Linked DNA regions of Sinobacterium norvegicum. The protein of the gene in region 1 interacts with the protein of each later gene in a pairwise test. Links are inferred from orthologs where the notes say so. Each region holds a gene or a part of one and is shown on either strand. Other genes may lie near its edges.

Region 1 (8,644 bases):
TTTTTTATTGTCAGCCGCTTATTAGATACTACATTAAACAGTAGGCGGCAAAACCGCTGTTTAGTTGCTAAACAAAAGTTTAGCTCAAATTGTTTGAAGCCCGCTGTCTTCGCCTGTTGAGCTGTTGATTGGTGACTTTGGTTAAACCGCTGTTTTTGCTTGCTCTCGCTCTGCCGGATTTAATTGAAAGGTCAATAGCAACGGTATCTGTAGCCTTTGTACTTTGTCGAGAGACTGCTCTAAAGCTGCTGTCCCGCAAGGCTTTGGTGGTAGTATTGATGATATTTATATTGCTTATAGGTTTTGATTATGTAAAAATTTTACAGTTTCCTGCGCTTTCTTTATTCAGTGTTGGGCGAGCAATTTAGATTAAACAACTGGTAAACGCCTAGTCGGCAGAGAGTATCAACATTGTGTTGAGCCAGGCCTTGGGGTCGAACGACTGGGTCTTTTGATGAGTAATACCAGGTAGCAAGAATTCAACATGCGTTTCCCTGTTATCGGGGGGCGTTTCGACAGCCAAGCTTAAAGATCGGCTAATGACGGTCATTTGTAAGGCGACATCATTAAAATTGTTGGGGTAGTAAATGCAGGATCAAGATCCTATTGAAACACGCGAGTGGCTGGATGCCATCGATTCCGTTATCGATCACGCTGGACATGAGCGTACATCCTTTCTTCTCAATCAATTGTCGGAGCGCGCCTCCGATGTTGGCGTAAAGCTGCCTTCAGCCATTACCACGCCATACCGCAATACTATTGTGCCGACAGCCGAGCGACGGATGCCGGGCGATTTGTTTGTTGAACGCCGCATTCGCTCGATGATTCGCTGGAATGCCCTGGCCATGGTAATGCGCGCCAATGATAACAGTGACGGTCTCGGTGGCCATATTTCAAGTTTCTCATCCAGTGCCACCTTATATGATGTCGGCTTTAACTATTTCTTCAAGGGTGGCGAAAAAGCCGATCTTGTTTTCTATCAAGGCCATACCGCTCCAGGGGTTTACGCACGCTCTTATCTCGAGGGTCGTATCAGCGAGGATCAGCTTGATAATTTCCGCCGTGAAGTGGATGGCGACGGCCTGTCCTCCTATCCGCACCCATGGTTAATGCCAGATTACTGGCAGTTCCCAACGGTTTCTATGGGCCTGGGTCCTATTCAAGCAATCTATCAAGCGCACGTGATGAAGTACCAAGACAAGCGTGGCCTGGTTGATCAGACTAACCGTAAGGTCTGGGCTTTCCTTGGTGACGGTGAGTGTGACGAGCCAGAATCATTGGGTGCCATTTCACTGGCTGGCCGTGAGCAACTCGACAACTTGATTTTCGTGGTTAACTGTAATCTACAGCGTCTCGATGGCCCTGTACGTGGTAACGGTAAAATCATGCAGGAGCTGGAAGGTGTCTTCCGCGGTGCTGGATGGAATGTTATCAAGGTTGTCTGGGGGCGCCACTGGGATGCTCTGTTAGAAAAAGACACCACAGGTTTGCTGCAAAAGCGTATGGACGAAGTCTGTGACGGTGAGCTACAGAACTACAAGGCTAATGGTGGTGCTTACACTCGTGAGCATTTCTTCGGCAAGTACCCCGAGTTGCTCGAATTAGTTAAGGATTTAACCGATGAGGATATTATGTATCTCAACCGTGGCGGCCATGATCCTTATAAAGTTTATGCTGCTTACGCCAACGCCACTGAGCATAAGGGGCAGCCAACAGTTGTGCTTGCTCAAACGGTTAAAGGCTATGGTACCGGTGCAGCGGGTGAGGCTCAGAACGAAACGCACTCGCTGAAGAAGCTCGATATGGAATCCCTGAAAGGCTTCCGTGACCGTTTCAATATTCCATTGAGTGACGACGAACTGAAAACCGTCCCGTATTATCGTCCGGCGCCTGATAGCCCAGAAATGGTCTACATGCGCAAGCGTCGTGAAGAGTTGGGTGGCATGATTCCGTCGCGCAACCCCGATTTCGAAGCGCTACAATGTCCCGATCTGGATGCCTTTAAATCGCATCTTAAGGGCTCTGGTAAGCGTGAAATATCAACGACCATGTCGTTTGTGCGTATGCTGTCAACGCTGACCAAAGATAAGCAAGTTGGTGAGCGTATTGTTCCTATCGTGCCCGATGAGGCACGTACCTTTGGTATGGAGGGGATGTTCCGTCAGTTGGGTATTTACTCTTCAGTGGGTCAGCAATATACCCCACATGATCATGATCAGATCATGTTCTATAAGGAAGATCAAAGCGGTCAAATTCTCGAAGAGGGGATTAACGAGGCCGGTGCTACTTCTGCCTGGATTGCAGCGGCAACTTCTTACAGCACGTCTAACTACCCAATGGTGCCGTACTATATCTTCTACTCGATGTTCGGTTTTCAGCGTGTGATGGACTTGATTTGGGCTGCCGGTGATTCGCAGGCGCGTGGCTTCTTGATCGGCGCAACTGCTGGCCGGACGACACTCAACGGTGAGGGTTTGCAGCACCAGGATGGTCACAGTCATCTGATGGCTAATATGATTCCCAACTGTGTTTCTTACGATCCAACATACGCCCACGAGCTTGCCGTCATTATGCAGGACGGTCTCAAGCGGATGTATCAGGATAAAGAGAACGTGTTCTATTATCTGACCGTGATGAACGAGAACTACACTCACCCCGAGATGCCTCAGGGTTGTGAAGAGGGCATTATCAACGGTCTTTACAAGCTGAAAGAAGCTGAGGGCAAGCATAAACTGAATGTTCAGTTGATGGGCTCAGGCACTATTTTGCGCGAAGTGGAAGCGGCGGCTGAGTTGCTGTCTGCCGATTGGAAAGTGGATGCGGATGTTTGGAGTGTCACCTCGGCTAACTTATTGCGCCGCGATGGTTTGGCCTGTGAGCGTTGGAATCTATTGCATCCTGAGGGGGAGCAACAGGTGCCATTTGTGACGGCAGCGTTCGCCGACACCAAGGGCCCTATTGTTGGTGCCACCGATTATATGAAGTCATATTTGAATCAACTGCTGCCCTTCATGCCTCGTCGTTTCGCCATGCTGGGTACCGATGGCTTCGGCCGTTCGGACTCGCGTGAGAAACTGCGTCACTTCTTTGAAGTTAATCGCTACTTTATTGTTATCAAGGCGCTTAAGGCTTTGGCCGATGACGGTGAAATCAAGTTGTCAGTCGTCACAAAAGCGATTAAGAAATACGGAATTGACCCAGAAAAAATCGATCCTACCAGCTGCTAAGTATTGGGGGTGGGGCTGCGAGGCGGCCTCTCATCCGCAGAGGTTTTGATTGTATTTTTATAAGAGAAGAGAATTATGAGCATTAAATCGGTTGTAGTACCGGAAGGTGCCGGCGAAGCAGAAGTGATCGAGATCTGTGTCGCGGTTGGTGATACTGTCGCCCTAGAGGATTCGCTGGTCGTATTGGAGTCTGATAAGGCGTCAATGGAAGTGCCCTCTGATTGTGCGGGTACAATTACCGCCATCAAGGTCGCCGAGGGCGACACCCTGAACGAGGGCGATATTGTTGTCGAGGTTGAGGTTGCCGGCACCGCGGCAGAGCCTGCCGCTGCTGAATCCCCCGTTGTGGAAGCTGTTACGGAAGCCGTTGTTGAGCAGGTTGTTGAGCAAGCCGTTGAGGCACCAGTGTCAGCCGTTGCCAGCGAGCAATTGGTACAGGCGCCGGATATCGGCTCCGACTCTGCCGAGGTGATCGAGTTCTGTGTCGCCGTCGGTGACACTGTTGAAGAGGGCGACTCGCTGATCGTGCTGGAGTCCGACAAGGCATCGATGGAAATGCCGGCACCCTTTGCAGGTACCGTGGTGTCTTTTGCTGTAAAAGAGGGTGACAGTGTTAGTGAGGGTGCCGATGTCTGTGTGATCGCGACCACTGTTGCTCCCACCGCCCCTGCGGTCGCTGCCCCGGTTGCTGAGGCCAAGGTTGAGGCTGTTGTTGAGGTGGCTGTTGCACCGGTCGCTGCGATCAGCAGCGAGGTCAGCTTGGTTGTCCCCGACTTAGGCACTGATGCAGCGGAAATTATCGAGATTTGTATTGCTGTCGGCGATGATATTGCCGAGGGTGACTCGCTAATCGTATTGGAGACCGATAAGGCTTCGATGGAAGTGCCAGCCACCCAAGGCGGCAAGGTCTTATCCATTGCTGTCAATGAGGGTGACAAGGTCAGCGAGGGCGCTGCTATCTGTGTTGTCATGGGCGAAAGCCAAGCTCCGGCAGTTGCCGCACCAGCTGTTGTTACCAGTCCTGCCGCTGAGGCTCGTCAGCCTACGCCGGCACCAGTGGCTGCGCCAGTGGCGACAACCGTTGCTCAGCAGGTGACACAGGCTGCCAGTTCAAAAGTGTATGCCGGCCCAGCTGTGCGTATGTTGGCACGGGAACTCGGCGTAGATTTGGCATTGGTGCCAAGTACCGGTCCAAAGGGGCGAATCGTCAAAGAAGATGTTCACGCTTATGTAAAGACTACGCTACAGAGCGCGGCCAAGGTTGTCGCAGCCCCAGCGGTGGCCTCAGGCAGTGGTATTCCACAGGTGCCAGCGGTTGATTTCGCCAAGTTTGGAGACATCGAAACCGAGAAACTGTCGAAGATTGCCAAGATTACGGCGGCCAATATGCAGCGCAGTTGGCTCAACGTGCCGCATGTGACGCAGTTTGACGATGTCGACATTACTGATCTTGAAGACTTCCGCAAGGAGATGAAGGCCGAGGCGGAAAAGCAGGGCGTTAAATTAACGCCACTGCCATTTATGCTCAAGGCTCTGGCTCATGCACTGAAGGCAAATCCGAAATTCTGTTCTTCGATCTCTGTCGACGGGGAAGAGGTGATTTATAAGAAGTATGTCCATATTGGTATGGCCGTTGATACGCCTGCTGGTTTGGTTGTTCCCGTCTTGCGTGATGTCGATAAGAAAAGCATCTACGAAATATCTAACGAGGTGATCGAGCTGGCAACCAAGGCTAAAGATCGCAAGCTTAAGCCAGCGGAAATGCAGGGTGCTTGTTTTACTATATCAAGCCTCGGCGGTATTGGTGGTACAGGCTTTACGCCGATTGTTAACACCCCTGAGGTCGGTATCTTAGGTGTGTCTAAGATGACGGTGAAGCCGGTGTGGAATGGCAGTGAGTTTGTGCCCCGTAAGATGTTGCCTGTGGCGCTGTCCTACGATCACCGTGCCATCAACGGTGGTGATGCGGGTCGCTTCCTGACGTATTTCAATCAATTGATGAGCGATATTCGTCGATTGATGTTGTAATCAGTAGTGACAAAAAAGGCCGCTTAATAGCGGCCTTTTTTTTGCGCGAACGGTGGGCGATATTGCTGTCTGACGAAGCTCGGCTTTTTATAGCTCGGTAAAACGCATCGATAAATCGATGGCCGTATTGTGCTTGGTCAAGGCGCCGATAGAAATATAGTCGACACCCGTCTCCGCCACGCTGCGTAGGGTGTGGTTGGTAATATTGCCCGAGGCCTCTAGTTTGGCGCGACCATTGACGTGCTTGACCGCCTCGACCATTTGCGCATTGCTGAAATTGTCAAGCATGATGATATCGGCACCCGCCTCCAGGGCTTGGTTGAGCTCGTCAAAGGTTTCAACCTCGACTTCAACCGGCTTACCAGGGTGGTTACTCTTGGCAGTGGCGATAGCTTGATGAATGCCGCCGCAGCCCGCTATGTGGTTTTCCTTGATCAAGAAGGCATCGAATAAGCCGATACGGTGGTTGTGGCAGCCGCCGCAGGTAATGGCGTATTTTTGCGCAGTTCGCAGGCCGGGAATAGTCTTACGGGTATCGAGGATTTTGACCTTGGTGCCGGCGACTAGGTCGGCGTAAAATTTTGCTGTGGTGGCGGTGCCCGATAATAGTTGTAAGAAGTTGAGTGCCGCACGCTCGCCGGTTAATAGGCTGCGGGCACTGCCTTCGAGGGTGAATAGTGTCGCGTCTGCTTTGACGCTGTCGCCATCCTGGCACTGCCAGTTAACGGTGACGTCACTATCGACCTGTTTGAAAACCTCGTCCACCCAAGCGCTGCCGCTGATGATGCAATCCTCACGGGTAATAATACGGGCAATAGCCTGTTTGTTCTCGGGGATAAGCTCGGCGGTAATATCACCGCTGCCAACATCTTCGAGTAATGATTGACGAACAGTGGCTTCAATATCTTTAGCAAAGGCGGCCGGCACAGTCATGGCGGGGTACTCATTATCACAAAAGCGGCTATTCTAGCACCCCAGACGGTTTGCGGCCACATCGAGAAGTCGTCACCCAGCGTGACTGTTTATTGGCGATGTCTTTGCTTCAGGGTTAAGGTGTTCTGAGAGATGGCGATATCAACTTGTTTCAGTGCCGACATACCCAGCAGGATGGCGTCATCCTCAGTCATCGCTGGGTTGAGAGAGGCGCGAAGATTGCGAAAGACCAAGCCATCGATTGTCAGTTTTGGGATGATTGTTTGATAGACGGTGATATTTCCATTGGCCGTACGTGCGGTGCCCGCCCGTCCCTTGCTAAGGGCTAACACCTTGGCTAGTTTTAGTGGCACAACCACGTCGGTGGCGCCGGTATCGAGCAGCAGCTTAACCGACTGGTTATTGATGACGCCACGGGTGACATAGTGGTGTTGGCGGTTCGACTGCAAGGTCAGCGTGGTCGTGTTGTTACTGGAGTGGCTGGTGGGTTGTTGATTGGGGTTCTCCTGGTGGTCAAGAATCGAGCTGAAAGCCCAACCGAGCAGTCCTAACAGAATTACCCATGCGACGATTAGCATCGCTGTACCCATTGATCTAGAGCTGTTTGTGCTCATATGTGTTACCTAAAAAAACGCACTATTAAATCTCATTCATCGAACGTGATGTAGATCACAGAATGTCTTCTATTCGCTGTTGTTGTGCGTATTTGTCCTTATAATAAAAAATCGTTTATAGCAAAGTAGTCAGTTTAGACATCCCCATTATTGAGGTGCTTGTTGTTTTCTTCGCATCAGGGTGTCACCTAGCTTAAATCTATAACTAACAATAATACAATGGCTTGGTCTGGTCTAATGTAGATTGTTGCCCGCAACAATGCATCGTGCCGAGATGAAAAGAGAGTTTGTGAATGAATACCAGTGAGCAAAAAATTGTTCCTCTACGTTCTGCTGCCGCCTCGGACAATCAGCGAGCCAAATCCTTACCTACGCCGTTGCTCAGCTTGCAGGGTCGAGCCAAGTTAAAGTTGCTGGAACTGCTGGCCGGTGTTTTCAACAACATCGATGACAACTTATTCGAGCTGGCCAGTCGTGCTGATAACAACGGCGATCAAAACCTGTACTTTGAGTCAATGCGAGAAGTGCGCATGCAGCGCCGTGGCATCGAGTTGAATTTTGGCAAGGCAATAAGTCATAGCGTTGCAGAGGTGGTCAATGAAGCACCAAGGGTTGCGGTCGAGGCTTCGGCAGACAGTCTGTCACTGTTGGAACACCACGAGCTTGAACAGATTGTTGCCCTCGATGGCATGGTGGCTAAGAGCCTAGGCGAGTGCAACAACGAGCTGATGCTGTTGACTGCCCGCTGTGATGCCCTGCTGACCGACCGTCAATTGAGCTTTGAGGATAACCCGTTATCACCGAAGGTGTTGGGCAAGGCTTTTGTCGATGCCTGTGATAATTTAGATATTGATATTAAGTCAAAGCTGATGCTGTTTAAGCTGTTTGATAAGCAGGTTTTCGGCAAACTTCAGCCATTTTATCAACAGTGTAACGCGCAGTTAGAGGGTGATGGCATATTGCCCAACCTAGTGCTGGCTGATGCTTATCGCGCCATAAATCCCGATGCAGAAGAGTCCTTGTTGGGTGCGGATTCATTGACGCAGCAACCACCGCAAGATGACGGTGTCAGCCTCGATCAGATGGATGTCTTTGGCGCGGAACAGGAGTCCTCCCCGGTCGACTTGCCGGAACAAGATGTCTTTCGTTCTGTGCAGCAGTTGATGACGCAACTTCAGCGTTTCAGTGCCACCGATACCCAGGCAAAATTGGCTCCGAGAACGAGGGCGGTATCCCGTGATCAGGTCGTTAGTGCATTGTCTGAGATTCAAGCAAAGTCGGCGCAGTTACCGGTGGATGATCTGGGCTATGTTGCCGTTGCACCCAGTCACAATGATTTGAAAATGGCCAGCGAGCAGTTGGTAAAGCAGCTGACGGAGGCCAGTGGCGGTCAGAGCCGGCGTATTGGTCAGCTCGATGAGGACGCCATTAATCTTGTCGAGATGCTGTTTGGCTATATTCTCGATGATAAGAACTTGTCGACGGCGATGAAGGCGTTGATTGCGCGACTGCAAATTCCGTTGATTAAGGTGGCAATGCTTGACAAGGAATTGTTCAACAGTAGTCAGCATCCGGCGCGGCTGTTGCTCAATGAGTTGGCCGCCAATGCACTGGGTTGGAATAGAGCAAAGGGTGCCCAGCGCGATAAGTTGTATTCAAAAATTGAGCAGATCGTCGATCAAATCACCACCGAATTTGATGATGACATCTCCCTTTTTCAACAGTTATTAGTCGACTTAATCGCCTTTAATGAGTCTGAGGATCGACGTGCTCGGCTGGTTGAGCAGCGTACTTTAACGGCAGAGCAGGGGCGGGCAAAATCTGAGAACGCCCGTCGCCAGG
Region 2 (6,115 bases), 700 kb from region 1 along the record:
TCAACGAATACCTCAGCACGCAACAGCAGGTAATCGATAACGTGTCGCGCTTTATCCCGCGTCAATTGAAGCACTTCAACAACCCAACCAATGTCACCATCATTACCGACACACAAAAAGAACAGACCATTATCGAAGTGATAACACCAGACAGACCTGGGTTACTGGCTCTGGTCGGTTTAATTTTTGCCGAGAACCAATTGATGTTGCAAAACGCCAAGATATCGACGCTCGGTGAGCGAGTAGAGGATGTATTCTTTATCACTGACAACAATGGCAAAGCGATAGAAGATGCCGATGTCAGCGAGAGAATTTGCCAGCAACTGCGCCTTCAGCTCGACCAGAATGTCAACGATCAATAATTTAACCATCGATACTAAACTGCTATGAATAACGACTTACAACATCTGCACCGCTACCCCTTCGAAAAATTGGCTGCGCTCAAAGCCCAGGTAACGGCACCGAATCATCTTGAGCACATAGCCCTGTCGATCGGCGAGCCAAAGCATGCGCCACCTCAATTTGTGCTTGAAAACCTGACTAACAATCTCGATAAAATATCTGGCTACCCGACGACTGCCGGTATTTTACCACTGCGCCAGGCCATCGCTGACTGGGCCACAAGCCGCTTTCAATTAGCACCGCAATCTCTGACTGCGCAATCTCATGTATTGCCGGTCAATGGCACCCGTGAAGCACTTTTTGCCTTGACACAGGCCGTCGTCAACAGAGCCGACAAACCTTTAGTACTGATGCCCAATCCTTTCTACCAGATTTACGAAGGCGCGGCGACGCTGGCCGGGGCAGAACCCTATTACCTCAACTGCCTTGCCAGCAATAATTTTCAACCAGACTACGATACAATCCCCGCCGACGTATGGCAGCGAACACAGCTGTTGTTTCTGTGCAGCCCGGGCAACCCAACAGGAGCAGTCACTGATGCAGAGACGCTTAAAAAGCTTATCGTACTAGCCGATCAGTATGATTTCATCATCGCCAGCGACGAATGCTATTCAGAACTCTACTTCGACGAGCAGCAACCCCCTATGGGTTTATTGCAGGCCTGCGCCGAATTAGATCGTAACGATTTTAAGCGCTGCGTTGTCTTTCACTCGCTGTCCAAACGTTCGAACCTGCCCGGTCTACGTTCGGGTTTCGTAGCCGGTGATGCCGACATCATCCAACCATTTCTGCTCTACCGCACCTACCATGGTTGTGCCATGCCGCTGCATCACCAACACGCCAGCATTCAAGCATGGGGAGACGAAACCCATGTCAAACTGAACCGCGATTACTATCGCCAAAAATTTGACGCGGTCATCGATATTCTGCAAGACGTCATCGATATCGAGCAGCCTGAGGCTGGCTTCTATCTCTGGCTCAACGTCGATGGCAGCGACAGCGAATTTGCCCAGCAGCTGTTTGCCGAGCAAAACATCACCGCGCTACCCGGCAGCTTCTTAGGCCGTGAAGCCAATGGTGTCAACCCTGGCGCAGGCAGAGTAAGAATGGCGCTGGTGGCGGAGCTGGCGCAATGTATAGAGGCGGCACAACGCATCAAAGCTTTTCTCACGCGGCGACAGCAGCCATGACCTGCGCCAAAAAAAATATGCTTAAGGGTGAGCGGGTCAATTATATCTTGCGGCGACTACAAAGCCTCTATCCCAATCCGCCTGTCCCCCTCGACCACAAAGATCCTTACACCTTGTTAGTCGCGGTTTTATTATCGGCACAGTGCACCGATGCACGAGTCAACCTGGTCACACCGGCGCTATTCGACCGTGCCGACAACCCCTTCGATATGGCCAAGGTTCCCGTCGAAGAAATCAAGGCTATTATTCGTCCCTGTGGGCTATCTCCGCAAAAATCAAAGGCAATATCGGTACTGTCACAGATGCTGGTCGATCAATACGATGGCGAGGTACCGGCAGATATGGCAGCACTGGAAGAGCTCCCCGGAGTAGGCCACAAAACCGCCAGCGTCGTCATGTCGCAGGCTTTCGATATCCCCGCCTTTGCTGTCGATACCCACATCCATCGGCTGGCCCAGCGCTGGGGGCTGACCAATGGCAAAAATGTCCAACAAACTGAAAAAGACCTTAAGCGCCTGTTTCCTAAAGAAAGCTGGAACCAGCTTCACCTGCAAATCATCTATTATGCCCGCGAATTTTGCTCAGCCCGTGGCTGTGACGGCCGAATCTGTGAAATCTGTAGCACCTGTTACCCGCAGCGTAAACACCCCAAAAAAGTGTTAAAGCCTTGATCAACAATAGCCTCTAACGCTATGCTTGCCCTTTTTAAATGACCGCGACGATGACTATGACAATACTGTTCGGTATCAACAACTGCGACACCGTCAAAAAAGCCAGAAAATGGTTTGATAGCAACAGCCTAGATCACAGCTATCACGATTTCAGAAATGACGGACTGACAGAGAATCAACTCCAGCAATGGATTGACGCTATCGGCTATGAAACACTGGTCAACAAGCGCTCTACCACGTGGAAACAGCTCGGCGATGACGCCAAGCAGAGCCTTGATGGCGACAGCGCAAAAGCACTGATGCTGGCCAATCCAACACTGATCAAACGCCCTGTTGTTATCGATGACACCGGCGTGGTCAGCGTTGGCTTCAAAGAAGCTGACTTTCAGCAACGCTTTTTATCACTCGATTAACTATTTCACCAGGACTCACCCATGACAAATTCAGTATTCAGCCTCGGCCTCGGTGTCGGCACCCAGAACAATAAAGGCGAGTGGTTAGAAGTGTTTTACGCCCAACCGCTACTTCAGCCCAGCGAGCAGCTCGTCGGCCTTATCGCTGAAGCCGTGGGCTACGAAGGCGGCAACCAAGCCATTACCGTCGCCAAGGCTCAGCTGCAAAAGCTGGCCGGCCTATTGTTTGATGCCGAAGAAAAATCACAGGCTAAAATCGCTGCGACACTGGCAGAAGGCAACCAGCCTGCAGTTATTACCATCTTAGCCAGTGATGCAGCACCGGAAACTGTAGCCGAGTGCTACCTCAAGCTGCACCTACTGTCCCATACTCTGGTCAAGCCACACGGCGTCAACCTCACCGGTATGTTTGGTGTATTGCCTAACGTCGCCTGGACAAACAAAGGCGCCATTGATCTTGCTGAGCTTGACGATGCTCAACTCAAGGCACGCTGCAACGGTGAAATCATCGATGTATTGTCCGTCGATAAATTCCCTAAGATGCTTAACTATGTTGTCCCTGCCGGCACCCGTGTTGGCGACGCCTCTCGCGTCCGCCTAGGTGCTTATCTCGGCGAGGGTACCACCATTATGCACGAGGGTTTTGTCAACTTTAATGCGGGCACAGAGGGTCCCGGTATGATTGAAGGTCGCATCTCTGCCGGCGTTTTTGTCGGCAAAGGGTCTGACCTTGGCGGTGGCTGTTCAACCATGGGCACCCTCTCTGGCGGCAACTCAGTGGTCATCAGCGTTGGTGAAGAATGCCTAATCGGTGCCAATGCTGGTATCGGCTTACCGCTGGGCGACCGCTGCACCGTGGAAGCGGGCCTCTATATCACCGCAGGCTCAAAGCTCAACCTGCTCGATGAGGATCGCAATGTGGTTGAAGTCGTCAAGGCACGTGATCTCGCCGGTAAATCTGATCTGCTGTTCCGTCGCAACTCAATCTCAGGCGCTCTCGAAGTACTGAGCAACAAATCAGCAATCGCATTAAATGCTGAGCTTCACAGCAACAACTAAACCCGTTGTTTTTAGGGGAGAGGCGACAGAGCTCGCCTCCCCCCCCCTATCCCCCCCTCCGGTGTTTTCTCTACAATGACTTTCTTCGAATAAAACAACAGTTATTTTGCACCCGCTATACTGAGCTAATGCGATAGTAAAAAAGGCATTTAGCATAGTGAATATGCAGTCAGATGATGACGACACAATACAGCAACCGCTGACAAGCAAACTGATTAAGTCTGACCTGTATATCATGCTGATCGCAGTCATGACTGCGGCCGTCATCTTTGCCTTTATCGCCAGAATTGAACACTATCAAGAAGAACAAAATTTCAACCGCCAATCAGTCAATATCTATAACGCGATCAGCTATCAATTCCAACGTAACCTCGACGCATTATATTCAGTTTCCGATTACATCAGTAACTCTCAACACGTGAGCCGAGAGGAATTTTCTCGCTTTGGGCTGGCAACACTGGCGCGCTATCATGGGATAAAAGCACTGTCGTGGAATCCTGTTGTAGCGGGAGAAGAGCGTGAGGTATTTATTGAAAACGCGCGCGAGGACGGCCACGACGATTTCGATATTACCGCGCGCAACCATCAGGGAGACTTAATCTCTGCCCCTACCAGCCAACAGCATGTGCCTGTGCTTTACATCGAACCTCTAGCCGAAAACAAGCCCGCCCTTGGCTATGATATAGCGTCCCAGAAAAATCGCCTATCGGCAATCGAGCTCGCCTTCAACAGCGGCCAAACCGTCAGCACCACCCGCATAAAACTCGTGCAAAATAGCGATGAGCAGTTTGGCGTCTTGATATTAAGCCCGGTCTTCTATCCCGCGGCCAACGGCAGCAGTCTTAGCGCCACCCCAAAAGGCGTTGCCGTCGAAGTGTTAAGAATTGGCGACGCCATCAAAAACGCAACGTCAGATTTTGATACCTCTGCCTTAATCATTCAGCTAATCGACCTCGACGCCAAGCCCGAGCAACAATTACTCTTTGCCAACCGCGACCGGGTAAATCATAGTTTGTCGTGGCAACAGGACTTTCAGTTCTCTCAGCGCCAATGGCGTATCTTGGTTGCAAAGGCGACGTCTCCGCCATTCCAGCATATACATGTATTTGCCATCCTCAGTGCGATTACTACCTTGCTGGCATTCTACCCGTTAATTATTTATCGGGTTAAAAGCCGGCGTTATATTGAACATATCGAACACCGGGTTGAACGCCGCACCTGCGAACTGGCCTCCGCTAAAGAGACGGCTGAAGCCGCCAACATGGCCAAAAGCCAATTTCTAGCCAATATGAGTCACGAGATTCGCACCCCTATGAACGGCGTGTTAGGTATGTCTGAAATGCTAGAAGAAACTGTACTCGATGAGGAGCAGCGACAATATTTAAGTATTATTCAGGGCTCGAGTAAATTACTGCTGACAGTACTTAACGACATTCTCGATTTATCTAAAATTGAGGCCGGGAAATTCAACATTGAGCGAAAATCATTTAACCTCAAACAGCTCATCAGTGAATCACTATCCCCCTTTCTTATTACCAAGAATAACGATATCGAGCTGTTGTCCAGCATCGCAGTCAACTGCCCGCTATTTTTAATCGGCGATAAAATTCGCATCCAACAAATCATCACCAACCTACTCAGCAATGCGGTTAAATTCACTCACCAGGGCGAAGTAATGCTATCGGTTCGATGTCTATATAGCAAAGCAGGGATCGCCTATGTAGAGTTCGCAATCCGGGACACCGGCATCGGTATCAGCCCGAACAATCAGGCGCGACTATTTCAAGCCTTCAGCCAAATAGATGGCGGCCACAACTTAGGCGGCACCGGTTTAGGGCTAACCATTTGCCAAAATTTAGTCGAATTGATGGACGGAGAAATACACCTCAAGAGCGACAAAGAAACCGGCACCACGGTTTCTTTTATCCTGCCTCTGCAAATTGATTTAGCACCAAGATCGAGTAATAAAAATATTATTCTTGATTTTAAGCAATCACTACGGGTATTAGTCGTAGAAGATAATAAGGTGAACAGATTGGTGGCGGAAGGCCTATTAAAACAGCTGAACGTCATCTGTGACACAGCCATCGATGGACAGCAAGCAATCGATCTAATTTGCCACCAGCAGCAACGATATGACCTGGTGTTGATGGACTGCGACATGCCGATTGTCGACGGCTATACCGCCAGTAAGAAAATCAGAGACTGGGAGACGCTCAATCAGTCTCCCGCCACCAGTATTTACGCCCTCAGTGCCCATGTATTGTCCGAGCAGTTAGAGAAGTGCTACGACTCGGGAATGAACGGACACCTCGCCAAGCCAATCACTCTTAACATACTCAGCCAAACACTGACTGATCTCTGCCGCTAAAGTGCGTTT

What was found.
Region 2: the proteins of aceE (region 1) and nth interact in binary tests that used the Escherichia coli proteins (3 or more experiments, as listed by UniProt). The link is inferred for Sinobacterium norvegicum from one-to-one orthologs.

What each region holds. Positions count from the first base shown.
Region 1 is NZ_CAKLPX010000001.1:1,626,355-1,634,998, reverse strand. The notes cover bases 193-3,427. They hold aceE (pyruvate dehydrogenase (acetyl-transferring), homodimeric type), read left to right. Parts: upstream 193-587; coding sequence 588-3,227; downstream 3,228-3,427. Other genes in these bases: aceF (dihydrolipoyllysine-residue acetyltransferase), read left to right, coding at 3,303-3,427; L9P87_RS07290 (hypothetical protein), read left to right, coding at 193-368. Outside these bases: more of L9P87_RS07290, read left to right, coding at 132-192; more of aceF, read left to right, coding at 3,428-5,255; nadC (carboxylating nicotinate-nucleotide diphosphorylase), read right to left, coding at 5,343-6,188; L9P87_RS07270 (retropepsin-like aspartic protease family protein), read right to left, coding at 6,278-6,802; L9P87_RS07265 (DUF1631 domain-containing protein), read left to right, coding at 7,096-8,644. UniProt on the Escherichia coli protein: Component of the pyruvate dehydrogenase (PDH) complex, that catalyzes the overall conversion of pyruvate to acetyl-CoA and CO(2).
Region 2 is NZ_CAKLPX010000001.1:927,697-933,811, forward strand. Bases 427-3,425 are described here. They hold nth (endonuclease III), read left to right. Parts: upstream 427-1,588; coding sequence 1,589-2,263; downstream 2,264-3,425. Other genes in these bases: dapC (succinyldiaminopimelate transaminase), read left to right, coding at 427-1,592; L9P87_RS04045 (ArsC family reductase), read left to right, coding at 2,314-2,676; dapD (2,3,4,5-tetrahydropyridine-2,6-dicarboxylate N-succinyltransferase), read left to right, coding at 2,698-3,425. Outside these bases: glnD ([protein-PII] uridylyltransferase), read left to right, coding at 1-362; more of dapC, read left to right, coding at 387-426; more of dapD, read left to right, coding at 3,426-3,735; L9P87_RS04055 (CHASE domain-containing protein), read left to right, coding at 3,899-6,106; L9P87_RS04060 (HlyD family secretion protein), read right to left, coding at 6,103-6,115. UniProt on the Escherichia coli protein: DNA repair enzyme that has both DNA N-glycosylase activity and AP-lyase activity. The DNA N-glycosylase activity releases various damaged pyrimidines from DNA by cleaving the N-glycosidic bond, leaving an AP (apurinic/apyrimidinic) site.